Linked DNA regions of Haloferula helveola. The protein of the gene in region 1 interacts with the protein of each later gene in a pairwise test. Links are inferred from orthologs where the notes say so. Each region holds a gene or a part of one and is shown in the gene's direction. Other genes may lie near its edges.

What was found.
Region 2: the proteins of rpe (region 1) and eno interact in binary tests that used the Escherichia coli proteins (3 or more experiments, as listed by UniProt). The link is inferred for Haloferula helveola from one-to-one orthologs.

What each region holds. Positions count from the first base shown.
Region 1 is NZ_AP024702.1:2,267,741-2,278,449, forward strand. Bases 2,654-5,576 are described here. They hold rpe (ribulose-phosphate 3-epimerase), read left to right. Parts: upstream 2,654-3,742; coding sequence 3,743-4,411; downstream 4,412-5,576. Other genes in these bases: HAHE_RS08280 (aminopeptidase), read right to left, coding at 2,654-3,121; tadA (tRNA adenosine(34) deaminase TadA), read right to left, coding at 3,111-3,635; HAHE_RS08295 (hypothetical protein), read left to right, coding at 4,452-5,183; HAHE_RS08300 (peptidylprolyl isomerase), read left to right, coding at 5,180-5,576. In the rest of the region: HAHE_RS08270 (hypothetical protein), read left to right, coding at 1-515; HAHE_RS08275 (hypothetical protein), read left to right, coding at 512-1,819; more of HAHE_RS08280, read right to left, coding at 2,132-2,653; more of HAHE_RS08300, read left to right, coding at 5,577-6,028; HAHE_RS08305 (hypothetical protein), read right to left, coding at 6,036-8,951; HAHE_RS08310 (Ig-like domain-containing protein), read right to left, coding at 9,267-10,709. UniProt on the Escherichia coli protein: Catalyzes the reversible epimerization of D-ribulose 5-phosphate to D-xylulose 5-phosphate.
Region 2 is NZ_AP024702.1:558,145-568,809, reverse strand. The notes cover bases 4,293-7,171. They hold eno (phosphopyruvate hydratase), read left to right. Parts: upstream 4,293-5,022; coding sequence 5,023-6,321; downstream 6,322-7,171. Other genes in these bases: HAHE_RS01805 (cadherin repeat domain-containing protein), read right to left, coding at 6,380-7,171; HAHE_RS01815 (GreA/GreB family elongation factor), read left to right, coding at 4,293-5,010. Also shown: HAHE_RS01835 (choice-of-anchor I family protein), read right to left, coding at 1-1,088; HAHE_RS01830 (sigma-70 family RNA polymerase sigma factor), read left to right, coding at 1,334-1,864; HAHE_RS01825 (hypothetical protein), read left to right, coding at 1,851-2,306; HAHE_RS01820 (PDZ domain-containing protein), read left to right, coding at 2,316-3,104; more of HAHE_RS01815, read left to right, coding at 3,172-4,292; more of HAHE_RS01805, read right to left, coding at 7,172-10,665. UniProt on the Escherichia coli protein: Catalyzes the reversible conversion of 2-phosphoglycerate (2-PG) into phosphoenolpyruvate (PEP). It is essential for the degradation of carbohydrates via glycolysis.

The sequences.
Region 1 (10,709 bases):
AGCGTTCCTCGGACTCCGCCAGCGGATACCGACACCCGACAGCCGGAGCCGAGAAGCCGGAGCGCTGGTCCGACGATCTCGCGGAACGAACCATCGAGCAGTCGCTCGGCGACTGGCTGCTCTCCGATGGTGACTTCCCCGAGCGGATCATGGCCGGTGAAGCGGGGCTCGAAGAGGCAAGGTCATCGATTGTCGGCAGAGTACCCGAGCTCGCTGACTTTCCGACGCTTCTCGACCAGCGGCTGTTCGTCGAAATCTTCCAGTACGTGCCGGAAAAGTCGATTGAGTGGGCCTCCCACCGACTCACGCCCGAGCAGCAGGCCGATGCCCTCAGCGACGGACTGCGGTATGCGGATGAACCGCGAGCCCTGCGGAAACAGGCTTGGTTGAATGCTATTCCGGAAGACGTGCGAACCGCCCGCGACAGCCTCCGCTCCGAAATCAAGGAGTGGAATTGGGACATCGCCGAGTGGCAGCGGCTGAACGGGAAACCACCGAAGGAGGAGGAGCGATGAGTGCCCGGCACATGGTCACCCATCTCGCAGCAGCCGCCTTCGGAGCCTTCATGGTTGCCGCCATCGAGGAGCATGCCTCCCACCAAGCTCCGGAACCATCCGACCCCGAGCCGGAAGTCCTCCAAGCGAAGATCCGGGAAAGGGAGGAGCGCCCCGAGCCGGAAGCAATGCTCGCACGGCTTGCCCGACTCGACGGTGAGCCCGGAGAAATCCGGCAACTGCGGCGGGAGATTCTCGACGCTTGGGCGGCGCGGGATCCCTTCGCGGTTCTGGACTACCTCTCGACACGACCGTGGGAACGCTATGCCGGATCGAACCCCGAGTGGTTGCGTCAGCTCGCGCATGACCAACCGGACGCACTGCTCGCCTACGCCATCCGAACCGGCTGCACCAGGTCCCTCGACGCGCTGGTCACCGAAGGCGATCCCTCCGCCACCCTCGCCCGTTTCCTCGCGCTCGGCGAAGACCGCGTACCCGTCAAGCAGCTCGGCGAGCTCTTCGAGCGGGCATGCACCTTCGATCCGGAATTCTATCTCCACCTGAACGACCTGCAGTCCGCCCGACTGCGCCACCGCGCGGCCCTTGAAATCGCCAAGTCGATGCTCGAAACCCACCGCTTCGAGCGGCTCGCCGAGCTCGCCGATGTCCTCGGCTCCGGCCCGGGTGGGGAGGCCATCACCGAGTGCATCGTCCGCGGCTATTCCGAGAGCTTCACGGACGCCTCCTTCATTCTCGATCTTCCCGATGAAGCCCGGGATCGGGTGATCGACCGGATGCTCGAAGAGTGGTCAACGCACGGGTGGAACTATGACATCAGCGACAGCGACCTCTACACCATGCTGGCTTCCATCGAGCAGCGCGGCCTCGGTGCCGGCAGGGAAAATGCGATCGCCCTGAGCATCGCCTTCAGCCAATCGAACAACCTCTCCGAATCCAATGGCGCCGCACGTCAGGCGGCGGCGGACCGATGGATTCCGTGGGCGATCGGGCTGCCCGAGGATCCAGAGTGGCAGCCGGTCCGGCTCGCCGCCTTCCAACGGGCGATCTCGGCCGATTCCAAGCGCTGGCCGCAGCTTCTTGAGGTCGTGGATCCTCCGACCCGGGACCTCGCGCTTGCCGGCTGCGTGGAAAGCATGAAGTCCGAGGATTTCACCGCCGTGGCGGAACACATCGCCGACCCGGCACTGAGGCAGACAGCGCTCGATTACGCCAAGTGGTCCGCCGAATACGCCGAGTCGGATCCGTTCAGTTCCGACCCCTTCGCCGAGTTCGAAGGCCCACGCCCGTGGCGCATCAAGAAGTGACGGGGAAGACGAAGTCCGATCGGCCACATTTCCGGTCCGCAGTCCGCACAACGATCCACCGCCTCGCTCGGTTCTCTTCGAGCCGCGAAGGGCCGTCGGCATTTAGCCACGGGGTTCACCCCGTGGAAAGCTGCGCAATGAGGATTGAGCGCCGAAGGTGCGCAGGCGAAGCGGTTCCACGAGATGAGGCCGACCTCGCCGTCGCCCCTCGCGGGGCTCAATCATGTTGCCGTCCGGGGACCCACGGGGTGAACCCCGTGGCTAAATGCCTGCGTCCCTTCGGGACTTCGCGGAAAGGGATTGCCATGCTCCCTACTTCTCCTTCACCCGCTCCCAGAAGCGGTCGAAGTCCCCATCGCATTCCTCGATCATCCGCTCGAAACGCGGGACACCGGCCTCGTAGGTCGTGAAGGAATTCAGACGCGCGTTGTTCACCGGCTCTTCGATCCACGACTTCAGTCCGCGGCCCCATTCGGTGCGCAGGGCCCGCAACTCGCGATTCAGCCGTTTCAGCTCGCGATCTTTCGCCACCAGCTTGTCGGCATCGCAGCGGTCCGAGGCGTACAGTTTCTTCAACCGTTCCGAAGCCCCGCCGATCGCATCCAGCGCCTGCCCGATCTTCACCAGCCTTTCGTCGTAACGCTTCACCAGATGCGGTCGCCCCGTCTTCCGGAACCACCGCCGCACCCCTTCACGCGCGACCGCTTCGGCCATCGACTCGTTGAAGGGCGTATCACCAGAAACGTAGTACTTCCGGTGCACCAACTCATGGAAGATCAGCTCGGCGTAGTCGACCTCGGCCCGCTCGACAAAGGTATCCAGCACCGGGTCGCGAAACACCCCGAGTGTCGAGTAGGCATCGACCTCGCCAACCCACGTTTCGTAGCCGTCGGCTTCGAGACGTGCCATCTCCTCCCGGGCGAGGTCCTCACGGAAGTAGCCGCGGTAGGCCTGCTCGCCGACCACCGGATACCACCACTTCTTCGGCTCCATCGACAGCTCCGGAGCGGCGTGGACGACCCACACGAGGTGATCGCGACCGAGCTCGGTGTAGAGTTCGTAGCTCCCGCCCGACGGCATCTTCAGTTCGCTCTCGGCGAAGGCGAGCAGGCGTTTCGTGAGCTCCAGCCGCTCGCGCAGACCGGTGTCGTCGGTCTTGGCGATGACCTTGTCGATCGGCTGCCGCTTCGCCAGCACCTCGACTTGTCCGGCGACCGCCTGCGAGTAGAACTCGACGGTCCGGCAGCCGGAAACGGCCAGCACCACGAGACACGCGAGCAGCGACATCCGGCTAGCCTTCATCCTTCGGGTGCCCGTTCGATTTCGCGGCATCGCGCAACGCCTTCTTCTTTTCCCGGGCCTCACGGAAGAACCCCTGCAGCAACGCAAGGCATTCCTCGCCCATCACGCCCGACGCAATCTCGCACTGATGGTTCAGCGGCGGATTCGCCTGGAGCAGATTGATCCAGCCTCCGGCGGCGCCGCCTTTCTCGTCGGGACAGCCGAAGACCACCCGGTCCGGCCGGCAGTGAACGATCGCGCCGGCGCACATCGGACATGGCTCCTTGGTGACGTAGAGCGTGCAGCCTTCCAACCGCCAGTCGCCGAGCGCCTGCTGCGCGGCAGTCAGGGCCAGCATCTCGGCGTGGGCGGTCGCGTCCTTCAGCGTTTCGACCTGGTTCCAAGCCCGGCCGATCACCCGCTGCTCGCGCACGATCACGCAACCGATCGGCACCTCGGTCGCCGCAGCCGCCTTGCGCGCCTCGCGCAGGGCCTGACCCATGAAGTAGTCATCGCTGAGAAGATCGATCTCCACGGCCCTACGGGGAAGATCCGAGAGCCACGTGCCAAGTTCCAAATCCCGAATCGGCCCGATCTTTTTTGGAACTTGGCCCCTCGCACCTGACCCTTACGCTCCGCGACGTGATTCCACCGACCTACAAGGACCGAGTCATCGCCCCTTCCCTGCTCGCCGCCGATTTCTCGCGGATCCGCGAAGAAGTGACCCGCGCGATCCGCGCCGGTGCCGACTGGATGCACCTCGACGTGATGGACGGACACTTCGTCGACAACATCTCGTTCGGGCCCGCCGTCGTTCTCGCGGTGCACGAATCGAACGACATTTTCCTCGATGTCCACCTGATGATCTCGCGGCCGGACCACTACCTCGACCGCTTCCTCGCGGCCGGATCCGACATGATCACGGTGCACGCCGAGGCCGACCACGATGTGGCCGAAACGCTCGGCCGGATCCGTGCCGCGGGCTGCAAGGCGGGGCTGGCGATCAACCCGGCGACCCCGATCGAGGACGCCGAGCCGTTTCTCGACAAAATCGACCTTCTGCTCTGCATGACCGTGGTTCCGGGCTTCGGCGGGCAGGCCTTCATGGACGAGGTTTTGCCGAAAATCGAGGCCGCAGCGAAGCTGCGCGAGGACCGGGGGCTGGAATTCCACATTGAAGTCGACGGCGGAATTGACCACAAAACCGCCTCGCGCTGCGCCCAGGCCGGTGCGAATGTCATGGTGGCCGGCTCGTCGACCTTCGGCGCTCCGGACATGGCTCAGGCCATCACCGCCATCCGACAAGCCTAGGCAAATCGGCCGCCCGGCGGCGTTTTCCGACTACCGACCCATGAAACCTTCCACCATCGCCCTCGCCGGAGCCGCCGTCATCGTCGGTGGTGTCGCCTTGCTGTCCCGTGGATGGAATGGCAATGAAGACCAAGCGGCCGCCAGTGACCCGACCGGCCGCGATTTCAAACACTCCGAACGCCCCGCCCCGGTGATTCGTGAGGGCGAAAAGCCGACCGAGGTAGGCCCGAAGCTTTCCCAACGGGACACCGAGCCGAAAAACTCGAAGGAAAACCCGGAAGCGGTGCTCCGCCGGATCCTCGGCCCGGAGAAATACGCCGAGATCCAAGCCGCCCGCGATGCCGCGAGGCAAACCGGCACCCGGCATCCGGAGACCGGTGACGGCCCGGTTCCTGCCGTCGTCACCGACAGCCGCACGAGGGCATTCGAAGCGCTGCGTGAAGACGTCCGCACCGCGATCGCGACCGACCCCGAAGGTTGGACTTCCACTTACAAGTCGCTCTACGACGACTACATTTCGGTCAATCACCCGAATCTGGCCCAGCCCGTCCGCGGCGGTCGGCCGACCTCCGGCGACGATGGCGGCGGCTCCGATGGAGGCGCTCCGCCGGTCGTTGATGTTCCCGATGGCGGCACTCCGGACCAGCCTCTGTTCTTCGATGAGGAAACCCTTCGGCAGGCAGAGCAGGACCGGAAAGCGCTCGAGAGTGTCCGCAGCGGAATCATGAGTCACTTCTCCACCCGCCAATCGCGGTTCCGTCAGCCCGAGTGATCACGGTCAACGGAGAGACGATCGACCCCGCTTTGGTTGAGGATGCGTTCCTGCGCATCAAATCCGAGGCCGAGTCCCGCAGCGAGATCTCGTGCTGCGAACGCGACGAGGAGTTCCGTCACAAGGCGGAGGACGAAGTGATCGAGGGAATCCTGCTGGCGCAGGAAGCCGAGCGCAGAGTGCCCGAACCCAACCGGGACGAGGTTCGCGAAGCTTTGGAAAACTCGCTCCGGGAATGGCGCAGCCACGGCGCGTCGTGGGACATGCTTGAACAGCAGCGCGACCAGCTCCGCGAGGAAACGGTGGCCCGGCTGCGGATGGAACGCTTCGCCGACGACGTCTGGAGGGATCTGCCGGAGCTCGACGAGGCGGCACTGCGCGAGTGGTACGATGAGAACGCCGAGCTCTTCCGCAAGCCGGGACGCGCCCGGGTGCGGCACCTCGTCCGATTTCCCGGCGACGACCCTGCGGCCGAGTACCGGAAGATCACCGGGCTGCGCGGCGAGGTGCTCGACGGAGCGAATTTCGCCGAAGTGGCCAAGGAACACACCGCCCGCGAAGACGGCGAAACGGATCTCGGATGGATCGAACACGAGCGGACCCTGAATCCGTTCGAAGCGATGCTTTTCTCGCTGCGCGAGGGCGAGCTCAGCCCGGTATTCTCGTACGAGCAGGGGCTCCACCTGGTGCGGATCGAGGAGCTCGAGCCCGAGCACATTCCGCCCTTCGAGGAGCTTGAGGAAACCATCCGCGAACAGGCCCTTGCCGACCAAAGGCGCGAAGCACTGCACCAACTCGCCGTCCAACTGCGGGAAAAGGCGGAGGTCACCCGCGACGAGGATTGACTCCGGGTCAGTCCGCCGTCGCTTCGATGACCAAGAAAAGCCGGTCGGTCGGCGCTCCGGTCACTGTAGCGGTGACGGTGACAAATCCACCGGCCGGCGTGCCTTGGGAAAACGTCACGGTGGTTCCTTCATGCGCCACGCCGTCAGGAGTGAAGATGCTGAGATCCTTCGACCAGCGGTAGCTCGCGGTAAGGTCGCTTGCGGGGGTGGGGTTGAGCGGATGGCTGAACGTGAAGGTGTTTCCGCTCGGAGTTCCCGCCACAAGCCCGGATGAGAACTCGCCGGGATGGGTGCCGAAGTAGTTCTCAAGCCCGTTGCCATTCCCATCCCCGTCGGGGTCATCGTCGACTTCGGTTTCCGCACCCACTTCCGGGTAGCCGGCGATCCATGATCCGAAGGTGCCGTCGGGAGACCCGGTGAAGAACTCGAGGCGCGACTCTTCCGCGCCGAAGTCGATAGCGTAACGTCGGAGATCCGCCAGATCGGGATCCTCACTCAGACTGAAACGGAAGAACGCCTCGGGCTGGTCCGGGATGTGGTCGCCTCCGTAAAATCCCTGCAGCAAGGTCAGCGCCGCCCCGGTGATCTCGAAGGTCCGGTCCTCGGCATCATCTGCGAAACTGTTCTGCGATGTCCCGCTGATCGTGACCGCCGTCGCACCGACGTGGGCTTGGGTCGGATCGGATGGCCCGTGATGGAAGAAGCTGGCACCAGTCGCATCCGGATCGGCGGTGTCGAGGAGGTCGACCCGAAGATCCGGCAGGTTTGCAGCACCGGTCTGGTCGCGGGCGCCGGTGATTTCGAACAAGAGATCCACCGACTCGATCGATTCGCCAACCGGCAAGGTCGGCAGGGTGAAACCCAGCACCACGTTCCGGTCGACCCGGGTGTCGGTGAGCGTCGATCCGCTGGTGCCGACCGTGGTCGATCCGTCATCCGGATAGTAGTCTGCACTTGGCGCGGCCGCCTGGCCTTCGCCGACGATCGAGTCGGTGGAAGCGAGCGTGCCGACCGCATCGGGAGGCGGCACGATGGTAATCATGACCGAGTCCGATCCCGGATACGTCACCACGTCCCCGGGGTCGCGGTTGTCATCCTGCGAGACGGAGTAGCTGAGTTCGTAGGTTCCCGGTCCCGGGAATTGCGCCACAGTCGACGCGGCGCCCGGGTCGTCGAAGGTGACACCGGCCGGGCCTGAGGTTTGGGTCCATCCGGTGACGGTCATCGGAAAGTTGTCGGGCAACGGACAGCGCACGACGGCGATCACCGGCAGCGAGGTTTCCGTTTCGGTCCGATCGTTGCCCAGATCCACCTGCACCGGTGCCAAGGGCGGCAGGCCCGGAGGCGCTCCGTCTCCATGCCACGACGAAAGTTCACTCCAGATCCGGCCATCGAGTTGCGATGGTGTGATCACGGTGCGCACGGCCGGCTCTCCCAGCCGGTCCATCAGCTGTGTGTAGTAGAGACTGCGTGGCGTGACCGGAACCTGCTCGGATTCCCAGAAGCCGAACGGCTCTTCCGGCGACATGTTGCTCTCGCTCTTCGTCCCGACGCATCCGATCGCGAAGTTCATCGCCGCCTTCGGAGCATCGCAGATGATGCTGCTGGCCTCGCAGTTCCAGAAAACCGTCTGGGCTCCGGCCCAGCCGTGGCCCGTTCCCGAGCTCTTGCGATTCTGGACGTTGGTAGGACCACCCTTGATGTTGTCGAACAGGATGCCCTCCGAGTAGCGATGGTGCGGCCCGATGTCGCTGTAGGTGATCTCGGCGAGGCTATCGACGAACACGTTCGGACCGGCGGTGTTCGACTGCGTCACGTAGTCGTGCCGACCCTTCTCCGTGTAGCACCGCTGGAAGAGGATGAACGATGAATCGTCGATGCGGAAAGAGTATCGCCGGGAGCCGGTGATCTGTGACTTCGGGTCGAGCTGTGCGCAGTCCTCGACCGTGACAAACAGCGAGTCGTCACGGATATCGACGCAGGCGTAGCCGAAGTAATTCGCCGTGATGTTCCTCGCCCAGGCGTTCTCGACCTTGCGGAACATCACCGCACTCCAGCCGTGATCCTCGTCGGTGTCACTGGTGTAGGCGGACTCGATCCGGAGGCCCTCGATCCCGACATTCCGGATCGCGCCGTCGAAGGTGTAGCGGTAGACCTCGGCGCCGCCGTACTGACTCTCGATCGCATGCGTGAGCGGCGCGTCGACCGTGATCGTGTTGCCATCGATCGCGGTGATCACCCGTGGCAGATCCGACGTGTAGGCACCTGTGGTCCACCCCCACTGCGCCATGTCGAGGAGGTCGATCCATGCCTGGTTCGGAGTCCGGTTGATGATGATCCGGTCGCCGACCGAAAAACCTGCCGCCGACACCACGCCAAAGGAACGAACTCCGCTCGGCACCAACGGATCGGCGATCGTGGTTTCGCCGGCCGACACTTTCGTCCATCGGCTGCTGCCGGTGAACTCGAAGAGGTCGTCCTGAGCCGTCGCTGTGAAGTGGATCACGGTTCCTCCGCTCCCCTGCCCTTCGCCGCGGATGACCACACCGCTGGCGTTGATGTGGAGTGTTTCGGAAACGTTGTAGTTCCCCGCTTTCAGCAGCAACGTGCCGCGAAAGCCGGCGGGCGAGAGCGGCATCGCGCTCAGGGTATCGATCGCCGCCTGGATCCGTGCATGGTCGTCGCCGCCACCGGGCACCGGATCGAGTTCGATCTCGACCGGCACCCACGGGATTGCCACCCCACCTCCCCGGTAGCCGGCCATCGAGAAATCGATCATCCGGTTGCCGGTGCTCGCCTGCCCCTCGTTGGCATAGCCCGCGTACTCAAGCTGCCCGCCCGGCCCCGGATAGACGAGCGACGACCCGGTCCCGGCACCAGTTACGGATGCTGAAAGGACTCCCCCGAGGAGGAATGGAAGCACCCTCCGAACCAGCCCGCATCCGTCCATACCGGAAGGAAGGCCGCCGGAATGTCGGTCCGATTGCGTTCGACTTGAAAAAGGGGTGCTCGTGTTCACAGAGTTGCTAGTGTCCCGCGCGGCAAGAGCGTTGACTTTCGCGCGAGAGATTTTTCCCAAATGCAAGGCGTGACGAGGGAGCAAATCGAGATTTGTGACCGAGGAACAACGCCGCAGATGGGAAAAAGATCCGTGAATCATCGGGCGGACGAGCGCAGCGAGCTGATTTCAAAATAACTTCCAACATCCCGAAAGGTGACGAACTTGCCGCGCGGGATACTAGGGAACTTCGTCGATACTCATTCGCGCGAATCGCGCCTTCTTTCCATCCGGAAGGAGCGCCGGATACGGAACGCTTACCACCTCGTAGCCGGCTCCCGCGCTTGCCACGAAGGTCGGGGTGGCGGAGCTGTCGTACCACAGATCCAGATCGCTGCTGAACTGCGGAGTGTAATCGACACTCCCCGAGGTCCCGTGGTCGGTCCGACGGACAAACAGGTAATCGAAGGTGACCCCGCCACCGCCACCGGATGCCTGAACGATCGGCACCCCGTTGACCGACCCGTCCGGCACCAGCGGCACCGCGTCGCTGACGTTGGGGTCCGTTCCGAAGGCGAACTCGAGAAGGTTGGTCAGAGGGTCAAAGTCCGGGTTGTCGGTAGTCGTTCCCGGATTCGGGACGAAGCTCGAAGCCCAGGTGTCGTAGGCGCTGGACGGGGCACCACCCTCGGCCACGATCTGGAGCGCCGACTCGGCCGGATCGGTGTCGATGAAATACCGGTCGAAGGTCGTGCCTCCGATTTGCGCAGTTCCGCTGCCGATGATGAGGTTGTCGCTATTGAAACGGAAATACACCGTCGTCTGGTCCGGGATGTGGTCTCCTCCGTAGAAACTCTGAAGAAGCGCCAGCGCATCGCCGGTGATCTGATAGCGTTGGTCCTGCTCGTCATCCGCGTAGCTCACCTGTCCCGCTGACGTCGGCTCGGAGAGGTCGGTGGCTCCGACAAACTCGACGTCGGGATTCGGATCGGCCGGACCATGGTAGAAGAAGTCCGTGCCGGTGCCCGACGGGTCGGCGCTATCGAGCAGGTAGACATTCAGGGCCGGATCCGCTCCGCTGTGGTTGCGATAGGCGGTGATCTCGAAGTCAAGGGAAGCCGCGCTGAGCGTGGAACCGACCGGAAGGGTCGGAAGCGTAAAGGAAAGGACGAGGTTTAGATCGGACCTCGCTCCGGTGGCACCACCGATCCCGACACGTCCGCCGGCCCCTCCCGAGTAGTAACCGGGCGCTTCCGCACCGGCCTCGGCCCGGCCGGTGATCCGGTCGTCATCCGCGAAGGCTCCCGTAACCGAGGTGCCGGTGGTGAAGTTCCAGTCGGTGGTTGCGGAAATCCCGGCAAACGCCTCACCGATCTCGTCTTCCAGGGCACCTGCATCGATCAGGACATAGTAGCCTGTGTCCGACGCAAGCAGGCTCGCCGGGGTGACCGAAACCACGTTCCCGGAAATGTCGACCTCGGCGGGGTTGCTCACATCGAAGACTTCGACCGTCGTATCATCCGCCGTCCGCTTCAGCGTGATGTTCCCGGTGCCTGCCACGACTCCCTTGTCGAAGGTCGCGACGAGGCTCGCGTCCTCGAGGACAGCCGTCGCATCGTCTGCTGGTAGCGTCTCGCTGATCGCAGGGAGGTCACCGGGTAGCGCCACCCCCTGGTAGAGGAA
Region 2 (10,665 bases), 1.7 Mb from region 1 along the record:
CCTTCGGTCGTGATGCCGTCGAGGCGGCCGATGTTCTCATCCTCCTGCAGGACGTCTGCCAGCGGGAAGGCGCTTGGATCGAGGTCGAGGTCCTTGATGCGGTCCTCGTCGATGTAGTCGCCCCATTCGCGGGCATCGCCTTCATTGGCGGTGAGGAAGTAGGTTTGCTCGCTACGTCCGAGGCCGAAGCGGCCCGGCGTGCCGCCGACGGTGTAGGTCGCGATGCCATCGGGCATGAACAGGCCGAAGACCGGCCAGTTCGCGATGTTGATCATGTCGTCCCGGTCGGACGCGTCGAAGGCGTATCCGAGCAGGCCGTGATTGATCCGGCCGAGGGGAAGGATCGAGTCGACCGACTTGCGGAGGAGGTCGATCTTGGCCACGGCGTTGTTCTCCTGGCAGCTGACGAAGGCGTATCGGCCTTCGATGGCGACGAACTCCGGTTCGAGGTCCTGGGCGATCGTGGTGCCTTCAGGGCCGGTGATGCGGACCCCGACGACGTCGGCTTCCGTGAGGTGGGAAAAGGTCACCTCGGTGTGGCGGCGTTTGCGGCCGCGCATCTCGATGATCGAGACCGAACCTTCCGGATCGAACGAATAGTCTTCTGTCGGCTCGGCCTCGTTGGCGACGACGATCATCCTGCCCGACTTGTCGTAGGTCAGCATGTCAGGCAGGTAGCCGACCGTGACCGCATCGAGTTCGACGCCGTCGGTGGTCAGGAAAACGACGGTTCCGCGTTGGTCCTTCGAGCTGGCGCCGACCGCCACCGCGATTTCGTCCACGCCTTGCCGCGGGTTCACCGACACGCTGTTCGGGTTGCCGTAGGCGGAGAGGTCCACCGACTTGATGAAGACCGGGACCGCGGGGGTGGAGATGTCGAAGATGTCGATGCTGTCCGAGTCGCCGTTGACGACAAACATGCGTTGGCTGGCGGCGTCGAATTTGACGATCTCCGCAGCAGAGGCATCGAAAAGCGAAATCGGGTCGCCGAGGCGAACGGTGCTCAGCGGGGTGAATTCGAGCGTTTCGCCGGCGGCGGCGTGGAGGGTAAGGGCGGCAGTGGCCGCGAGGGTGATTCTTGAGATCATGGATGGGGTAGGGGTTGGGTCCGATTCGGGATCCGGCCCGTCTGGCCAGCTTGCCCGTTCGGGCGCTTTCTGGCGCTTCGATGGGTCATTGCAGAAGGCACGGATCGTTCCGATATCGTCACGGGTCCAAGGGCGTGATGGGGTCGAAGGCCCTGGGGATCCGACCCTCCGGGCTCCCTCAAAATGGGCGGAATTCGCAAATTTTTCGCAGACAAGTCGACCTGCCCGCGGCATTTTCGGAGTGAATGGGATCGCGAGCATCGGCTGAATGGAAACAATGGCTGTCCGACTACGGGCACCGATTGCTTGCATTCGCCCGCGGTTGGGCTCCGGCTCAGGCGGACGCCGAGGACCTCGTTCAGGAGGCGGTGATGCGCCTTTGGGGGGTCCAGCAAGAGCACGGCGGACATCCGCCGGACCTGCCGCTGGCCTTCTCGACGATCCGATTCTGCGGTCTCAACCGCCACCGCTCCGACAAGCGGCGACGGAAGCGCGAGGAGTCGATCATCTACCTCAACGATTTCGAGGATGTCTGGCTCGACCCGTCGGTCGAGGAGGACGAGGAGGCTTTGATGCTGAGGGACGAGGTCGACCGCCTCAGCCCCAAGCTGAAGGAAGTGGTTACGATGAAGATCTGGGGCGGGCTGACTTTCGCGGAAATCTCCGAGAGTTTGGCCATTTCCCCGAACACCGCCGCGTCCCGATACCGGTACGCACTGGAGCAATTGGCGCTGTCGATGCGCCGCGTGAAGGAGGCCCGCCATGGAAACGCCTGAGCAGATCGAACGCGCGCTGATGGAGCGGCTGGTGCCGCGTGGCTTCAGCGACCGTGGAGCCGCCTCGCTCGACGAACTGATCGACGAGCTTGCGGACGAAACCCCGGCTCCGGGCCAGCGCCGGACGCTGTGGTGGGGAGCCGCGGCAGCCGTAGCGTTGACCGCCGGTGTGTCGTGGGGCGTCTGGCCGCGCGTGCCGGAGTCCGTGCCCGTCGTTGGGATGGGTGGGTTGGCGGAGGTCGAATTGCTTTCCGAGAGTGTCGGCGTGGTTTCCACGGAGGCGGACGACCGACTGCTGACCGATTCCGACGGCAGTTTGCTGCAGGCTTGGAATGTGACGGTGGTGAACGAAGAGCTCTTCCGGGATGAGCAAACCGGCCATGAGGTGCGGGTGATCCAACCGCGGGACGAACTGGTCCTGATCCCGGTGACCGCTTTCTGATTCGAACCGATGAACCTTTTCCAACGTCTTCTGATGCTCAGCCTGACCGGCCTGCCGGGGGTGCTGGTTGCGGACGAACCTGCGGATGCCCCCGCACCCCAACCCCGTGCCATCAAGGCACCGGTACAGCCCGGCCCACCCATGCCGTGGATCGGGCTGGAGGTCGGTAAACTCGAGCGTGCGATGCGCGCCCACGTCAGCGACGTTCCCGAAGGAGTTGGGTTCCTGATTACCTCCGTTACGGCCGACGGGCCTGCGGAGAAGGCGGGTCTCCAGCGTTTTGACGTGCTCTGGAAGCTTGAGGACCAGCTGCTGATCAACGAGGCGCAGTTCGGCACGCTTCTCCGGTTGCGGAAGGCCGGGGATGAGGTCGAGCTTTCGGTGGTCCGCGCGGGCCATCACGAGAAAGTGACGATCGAGCTAGGGGAAGCCCCTCCGGCCCCGGTGCTGGCGGAGATTCCCGCCGCCGAGATTCCGCTCTATCCTTCCGGCATTCCGGGAATGCCGAAGACCATCGTCTACCCGCTCGAACGCACCGCTGAAGTTACCCGTGAGGACGGAAGTGTGGCCAAGCTCCACTACAAGGAGGACGAGCCTCAAGTCCTGATCGTCGATGCGGAGGGGGAAACCGTGTATGACGGCCCGCTGCGTAAGGACGGCAAGTTCGCCGTGCCGGAAGAGTGGAATTGCTCGGTTGGAGCCCTGCTCCGGACGATGCATCGGGCCAAGGGAGACGGCTGGAAGCCGAGATCGCCCCGGCCAAGGGTCGTGCTTCCGCCGGGGAAGACCGACAGCTGACGGACTTGATCCGAAAATGCCCGGATGGGCCTTGCGTTTTCCGGTTCGGATTCGCAACGTCGCGCCGATGCATCCGGATCTGGAAAAACTGATCGAAGCTGGGAAAATCAACGACGCTCTTGCCGAGCGCCTCGATCAGGTCGCACCGGGACAGTTCATCCTCCACAATTCCTGGGGTGCGGGAAAGGTCGTCAGCTGGGATCTCCCCGCCAAGAAGGTGACGATCGACTTCGAGAGCCGCGACGGTCAGGTGATGGACCTCCAGTTCGCGCTTCAGAAGCTGTCGCCGTTGGAGGCCGATGACTTCCGCGCGAAGAAGGTCGAGGAGATCGAGCACCTCCGCGAGTTGGCCACCAGTGATCCGGTCGGACTCGTCGTGTTCATGCTCGAGAGTCATGGCGGCTCGATGACGGTCGACGCCATGGAGAAGCAGGTATCCGGCGCGATCGTTCCCGAGGAGAAGTTCAAGAAGTGGTGGGAGGGAGCCAAGCGTGCCTTGCGCGAGAGCAAGCGGGTGATCGTCCCGGCCCGTCGAACCGAATCGCTGAACCTGCGTGAAGGGGACCTCACCCCGGCCGAGGCCCTGTTGGCCGACTTCGCCGACGCCCGCGATCTGAAGGCGATGTGCAAGGCCCTCGAAGCGATCTCTTCGGACATCTCCCTGTTCAAGAAGGATGCCGAACCGCTGAAGCCGGTGATCGATCAGGTCGACGAGGCGGCGAAGAAGGGCACCCGTTTGCAGCTCGGTCCCGCGATCGAATTGCTTTCGATCCGTGACGAAGTCATCGGAGCTCTGAAGGAGCTGGAACTGGCAGCGGATGCTCTCCGCCTTTCCAACGTGCTGTTGGCCGAGGAAGGTCGGCTCGGCGACGAGATCGGCGGTCTCTCGACGGCCCGCCAGCGTGCCGTATTCGAAGTCTTTCCGGAGGCCTTCGAAGATCGCTGGGTCGCCATGATCACCGGCATCTTCGACCAGGTGGGAACCCGCGGCGTCGCGGAGATCGCCAAGCTGATTCACGAGAAGGAGAAGATCGCGGACCTCGAGGAATACATCCGTGCCGCTCTGGCGCGTCGCGATCTTGGTCCGGACGCCCTGATCTGGGTGGCCCGCGAACGGAAGGGCATGGCGGCGAATGTGTTCGGCCCCGAGGTCGGCGCGGCGATCCTGAACCTGCTCGAGACCGACCACCTTGCCGATGGCCCGCGGACCACGACCCGGCTTCAGAGTCTGCTGAGCGATGACAAGAAGTTGCTCGCCGACATCGTCAACACGATGGGTGCCACCGAGGCGCGCAACTTCGGCCGACGCCTCATGGAGTGTCCGGTTTTCAGTGATCTCGACCGCAAGTCACTGATGGCTCGGATCATCAAGGCCCGCCCTGAAACCGGCGAACTGGTGAGCGGTGATACCAAGAAGAAGGTCGAGAATCTGGTCGTCTCGTGGGAAAGCTTGGAACGCAAGCAGGCCGAACTCGACGACCTCATCCGCAACCGGATTCCCCAGAACACCAAGGATATCGCGATCGCCCGCTCCTACGGCGACCTTCGGGAGAACTTCGAATACAAGTCCGCCAAGGACATGCAGAAGGTCCTGATGCGTCGGAAGGGCGAGCTGGAACGCGAGGTCGACCTCGCACGAGGCAGTGATTTCAAGGGAGCCGACCCGTCTGCGGTCAACATCGGCACGGTTGTGTCGATGACCCGGGCGAGCGACGGTGCCAAGGTGACATACAGTGTGCTTGGCGCATGGGATTCCGATCCGGAAAAGAACCTCGTATCCTATCTGTCCGAGACCGGTGCCGCCCTGCTCGGGGCCAAGCCGGGCGATTCGGTCGAGTTCCGCAACCACGACACCGATCTGATGGAGTCGTGGACGGTGGACGAAATCAAGGCTTACAACCCCTGAATCATTCTTATCATGGACCATACGACCATTGTTGAAATCCGCGGCCGCGAGATCATCGATTCGCGCGGCAATCCGACTGTCGAAGTCGACGTCATCCTCGACTGCGGCGTGCGCGGCCGCGCCGCTGTTCCGAGTGGCGCGTCGACGGGCGAGCACGAGGCCCACGAACTCCGCGACGGCGACAAGTCCCGCTATCTCGGCAAGGGCGTGCTCAAAGCCGTCGAGAACGTCAACACGAAGCTCGCGCCCGCTCTGTGCGGCATGCTGGCGACCGACCAGGCGTCGATCGATGCCGCGATGCAGGCCATCGACGGCACCCGCAACAAGGGTGAGATCGGTGCGAATGCGATTCTCGGTGTCTCGATGGCGGTCGCCAAGGCCGCTGCCGAAGCCTGCGGCCTGCCGCTCTACAAGTACCTCGGCGGCCCGAACGCGAAGGTGCTTCCGGTGCCGATGATGAACATCATCAATGGTGGCTCACACTCCGACGCGCCGATCGCCTTCCAGGAATTCATGATCCGTCCGGTGGGCGCTCCGACATTCAGCGAGGCGATCCGAATGGGTGCCGAAGTCTTCCACAGCCTCAAGAAGGTTCTCCACGACCGTGGCCTCAGCACCGCGGTTGGCGACGAAGGTGGCTTCGCGCCGACCTTCAGCGGTACCGAGGACGCTCTCGACACCATCTCGCTGGCGGTCGAGAAGGCCGGCTACAAGGTGGGGGATGACATCAAGTTCGCCCTCGACTGCGCTTCTTCCGAGTTCTTCGAGGACGGCGTTTACAACTACGCCAAGTTCGAAGGCGAAGGCGGTGCCAAGCGCGGCTCTCAAGAACAAGCGGCCTACCTCGCCGAGCTTTGCGAGAAGTACCCGATCGACTCGATCGAGGACGGCTGCGACGAGAACGACTGGGATGGCTGGAAGGCCCTGACCGACAAGGTTGGCGACAAGATCCAGTTGGTTGGCGACGACCTCTTCGTCACCAACGTCGACTTCCTCCAGAAGGGGATCGACCTCGGCGTCGCCAACTCGATCCTGGTGAAGGTGAATCAGATCGGCTCCCTGACCGAGACTTTCGATGCCGTCGAACTGGCCAAGGAGAACCGCTACACCGCGGTCATGAGCCACCGTTCCGGCGAGACCGAGGACAACACGATCGCCGATCTTGCCGTGGCGACCAACTGCGGCCAGATCAAGACCGGCTCGATGAGCCGCTCCGACCGGATCGCGAAGTACAACCAGTTGCTCCGCATCGAGGAGGAACTCGGCAACGACGCGGTTTACGGCACCGGCAAATTCAAGGCCGGTAGCTGAGCTCGCAAGTGATTCTCACAAAGGTCCGCCGGATGGTTCCGGCGGGCCTTTTTTGTGTCTACTTCTCGGCGTCGGGCTCGGCACGGAATCTGACGAAGAATCTCCGGGCGGGCCCGAGCGGCACGGTGTCGGTGAACCGCAGCGTGCGGAGCGGTGGGGAACTCGAAACGAGGAAGCGGTTGGCGGTGGCGTCGCGCCACAGGGTGAGATCGAACGAGAACTCAACCCGGACGTCGAGCAGGTCCTCGACATCGCCATCGACGACCACGGTGATCGAACCGTGATCCGACCCGGAGACATCGACCGGCTCGAGGAGGAAGGGAGTCGGCAGGTCGGCGACGGCAGGATCCGTGGCGAGCCACAGCTCGAACAGGTTGATTCTGCCGTCCTGATCGGGGTCGGCGTCGTAGGCGATGATCGCCGGGTCTGTTTCTCCTTCGAACGGTCCCCCGACTTCGGTCAGTAGCGACTCGGTGATCTCTTCGTTGGTGTCGATCAGATCGTTGAGATCGACGGTCAGGACGATGTCCGAGTAGTTGAGGTTGTCGAAGGCCCGGATGGTAATGAGATGACTCGATTGCACCTCGTGATTGAGAGCTCCGGAAACGCGCAGTTCGCCGTTGACCGGGTCGATCGAGAACGGGACGGACGGGGTGCCGATCGAGTATTCGATGATCGCTCCTTCCGGGTCGTAGGCATGGAAGGTCGTGACCAGTGTCCCGACAGGCGTGTTCTCGTCGAGATTCAGATTCTCGACGAACGCGGTGTAAACCGGCGGTTGGTTCGGAGGTCCGTTCGGATCGTAGATGAAGTCCGTCAAGGTGATCGAGTTCGGCAGGTAGTTGACGATGAAGCTGGCGACACCATCGACCGTGTAGAGCCGCTCGCCGTCACCAATGTTCACGAAGACCCCGTTGACTCCGCCGGCGGCGGTTACGACGGTCAGGGTGTCGGTCGCCAGGACATCGGTCGGGCCGCCGAGGTAGTCGAGGCGCAAGGTCGAGCCTGTCAATTGGAGGACTCCCGAGGTCACGGTGAGAACATCGTGGTCCAAGGTGGCGGCAACCTCGATCCCGAGCGAAGTGCCGACGCCAAGAGTGGTGGTGCCGCCGATGGAAAGCGTGCCGGTGGAGTTCCCCGGGGTCACCGAGGAGAAGGTCGCGTCGGTCGGGCAGTCGACGAGACCGGTGCCCTTGAGAAGCGACTGGTCGAGAGAGAGCGATGTGGCTTCCAGAGTGCCGTCGACGGCTGTGGTGCCGGAGTTCTGGGTCACCGTTCCGTTCACATCGATCAGGCTCGTGGCACCCGCGAAGATGGTGCCGTTGATGTCGGAGATCGGCTCGACGGTCGCAAGAGTCCCTCCGTTCGTCGCCTGCAACGTGCCGCGGTTCTCCAGCGATCCGCCCCGCAGGTCGAAGTTGAGGCTCTCTGCCGGCCGGTTGGCATCCACCAGCCCTTCGTTGCGGAAGTAGATGCTGTTGGTTCCGATGGAGCCGGACCCTTCGATACGGTGCCCCGCTCCCTGAACGAGGAGGTGATTGATCTGTCCGGTGATCCGGTCGTTCGGATGGTCGAGGAAAATGGCGCCGGTGCCCTTGACCGTGATTTCGTTGCCAACTCCGGTTCCGTTGATGGAGAGGCTGCAGAGATTGACGTTCGCGTCGAGATGTACGCCGCCGTGGTTGGTGAAGTCACCGCCATCGAGGGTCAGAGTGAGTCCGTCGTTCACACTGACTGCCAGCTCGTTCGTGATCCGCCGGAAGGTGCTTGCCGCGGAAACGTTGGCAAAGTGGTTCTCGTAGGTGCCGACGGTATTGTCGGCGTGCAGGGTCAGATCCTCGAGGATGACACTGCTGAGTTCGAACAGGGCGTCCTCGGCCACCGAGTAAACGCCTGAATTCTGAGAGCGGTAGGTACCTTGGAAAAAGTGGATGGCCGCATTGTCGACCGCATGAAGCAGCCCTCCATCGTTGGTGAATGTGGATCGCGGACTGAGGTCGAGGGTCTGTCCCGCCGATGCTGAGACGATCTGCCCTTTGTTCACGATATCGATGCTGTTCAGGCCGAGTCTGCCGAAACCGGTGATCGTGTGGTCCGGACCATGGACGAGGAGGTGGTTGGTTTGTCCGGTGATGGTGTCGAGAGGGTGGTCGAGCAGGATCTCACCGGTGCCGAGAACGCCGACCTCGTTGCCCGAACCCGTGCCGTTGATCGAAATGGTGCTGGGGTTGGACCCGGCGAGTGGACTGACGCGGTTGTTGTTGATGAAGTCGCCTCCCAAGAGCGTCAGGCTGATGCCGTCGTTGATCTCAAGCGCCAGTTCGTTCGTCACGCGCTCGAAGGTCGATGTGTTGACGATCGTTCCGTGGTGGTCGAGCGGGTCAAAGTCGGTGTCGTCCGCCGAAAGCGTGAGGTCGGACATGGTGATTCCCTGGAAGACGAATCCGGCATCCTCGCCTACGGAATAGGTGCCGCCGTTGGCGACCGAATAGGATCCTGCGCCAAGGCGGACGGAAGTGGAGGGTCCCGCGTGCAGGCTGCCGCCGTCATTCAGGAACGTGACAAAGGGATCGATCAGGAGGTCTGTTCCGGGCAACTCCGCGAGGATCAATCCCCGGTTGACGATGTTCAGGCCGTTGGTGCCGATCTGGCCGCCTCCGCGGATCTCATGGTCCGGTCCCTGGACGAGAGTGTGATTGGTGGGGCCGGTCACGCGGTCCGTTGGAGAATCGAGGATGATGCTTCCGGTTCCGTTCAGTTCGACGAAAAGGTCCGTCGGATCCGAGAAATTGAGCGAGCTGTTGTTGGTCAAACCTTGAAGATGGACAGTGCGGTTGTTGGTGAATGACTCGTCGAGGGTCAGTGTCAGGCCATCCGCGACCGTTGTGGTGACATCGCTGACGATCCGGTCGAAGGTCATTGATGCGTTCACATCAAGCATGTGGTTGTCGGGGTTCGCGTCGAGGTCGTCCGCTTCGAACGTGAGGTCGGTCCACGTTCCGCCGCGAAGATCGTAGGTCGACCCGTCACCGATGATGAAACGACCACCGTTGGCGACCGCATAGCTCCCCGAGAAGAAGCGGTTCGTCGCTCCGTTCGATGCGGTTGTGGTGCCGCCGTCGTTGGTGAAGCTGACAAACGGGTCGATATCAAGCATTTGACCGCCGACTCCGTTCTCGATCGTCCCCCGGTTGATGATGTTCAGGGCGTTCGTACCCAGTCTTCCGAATCCCTCGATCCGATGGCTGGCGTTGTGGATCAGGGTGTGATTGGTGCCGCCGGTCAACTGGTCAAGCGGGTCGTCGAGAAACAGAGTGCCGGTGCCCGCCAACTCCATGGTCAGGTCACCGCCGCCATTGATCGAGAGAGTGCTGAAATTGGTCACGGCATCCAAGTGGATCTCCGTGCTGTGGGTGAATATGTCCTCCTGGAGGGTCAGCGTGCGTCCGTCGTCGACCCGGATCACCGCATCGCAGGTTCCCGAATTGAAGATGGAAGTCGCCGTGACCCGGACAAGGTGGTTGAGGGGGTCCGGGTCGGCGTTGTCGACGTCGAATACCGGGTCGAAGGCGGTGATGCCGTTCAGCTCAAGCGTCGAGCCGTCGCCGATCAGGAACCGCCCCGCGTTGAGGCAGGTGTAGTTTCCCGGGTTGAGCAGCGCGGTCGCGCCGCCATACGCCGAGAGGACCCCGCCGTCGTTATGCCACGTGGAAAACGGATCGATGACCAACGGGACCGATCCGTTGGTTGCCGAAACGGTACTTCGGTTGACGACGTTGAGGGCGTTCGCCCCGATTCTTCCGCCGCCGACGATATCGTGAGGCGAGTCGAGGGTGAGCGTGTGGTTGGTGGATCCGCCGACCTCGTCGAGGGCGTGATCGAGGAAGATCGTGCCGTTGCCGTCCAGCTTGATCTCCGACGTGGGAGAGCCTGTGAAACTCAGGCGGGTCAGGTTGACGTTGGATGCGAGCACGACCGGCCCGTTGTTGGTGAAGCCGCTTCCTGTGAGGGTGAGCGTGCGTCCATCGTTAACCGTCAGTGCCGCCTCGTTGCGGATGTTTCGGAAAGTCGAGGTGGCGTTGATGGTGAGTTTGTTGTCACTGGCGATGCCGTTGGTCTGAAGGACCTCGATCGCTCCGTCATTGAGGGTGATTCCGTTCACCAGAATCTCCGAGGCATCGGCCACCCTGAGTTCTCCGAAGCCAGTGTTGCTGTAGGTGCCCGGCTGAAGCTGGAGGATGCCGCCGGACGCCCAGAGGAAGCCTGCGTTGTTGAAGAAAGAGAAGGGATCGAGGATCAGGGGATTCCCGGGGGAGTCGGCGATCAGGAAACCGGAGTTCTCGA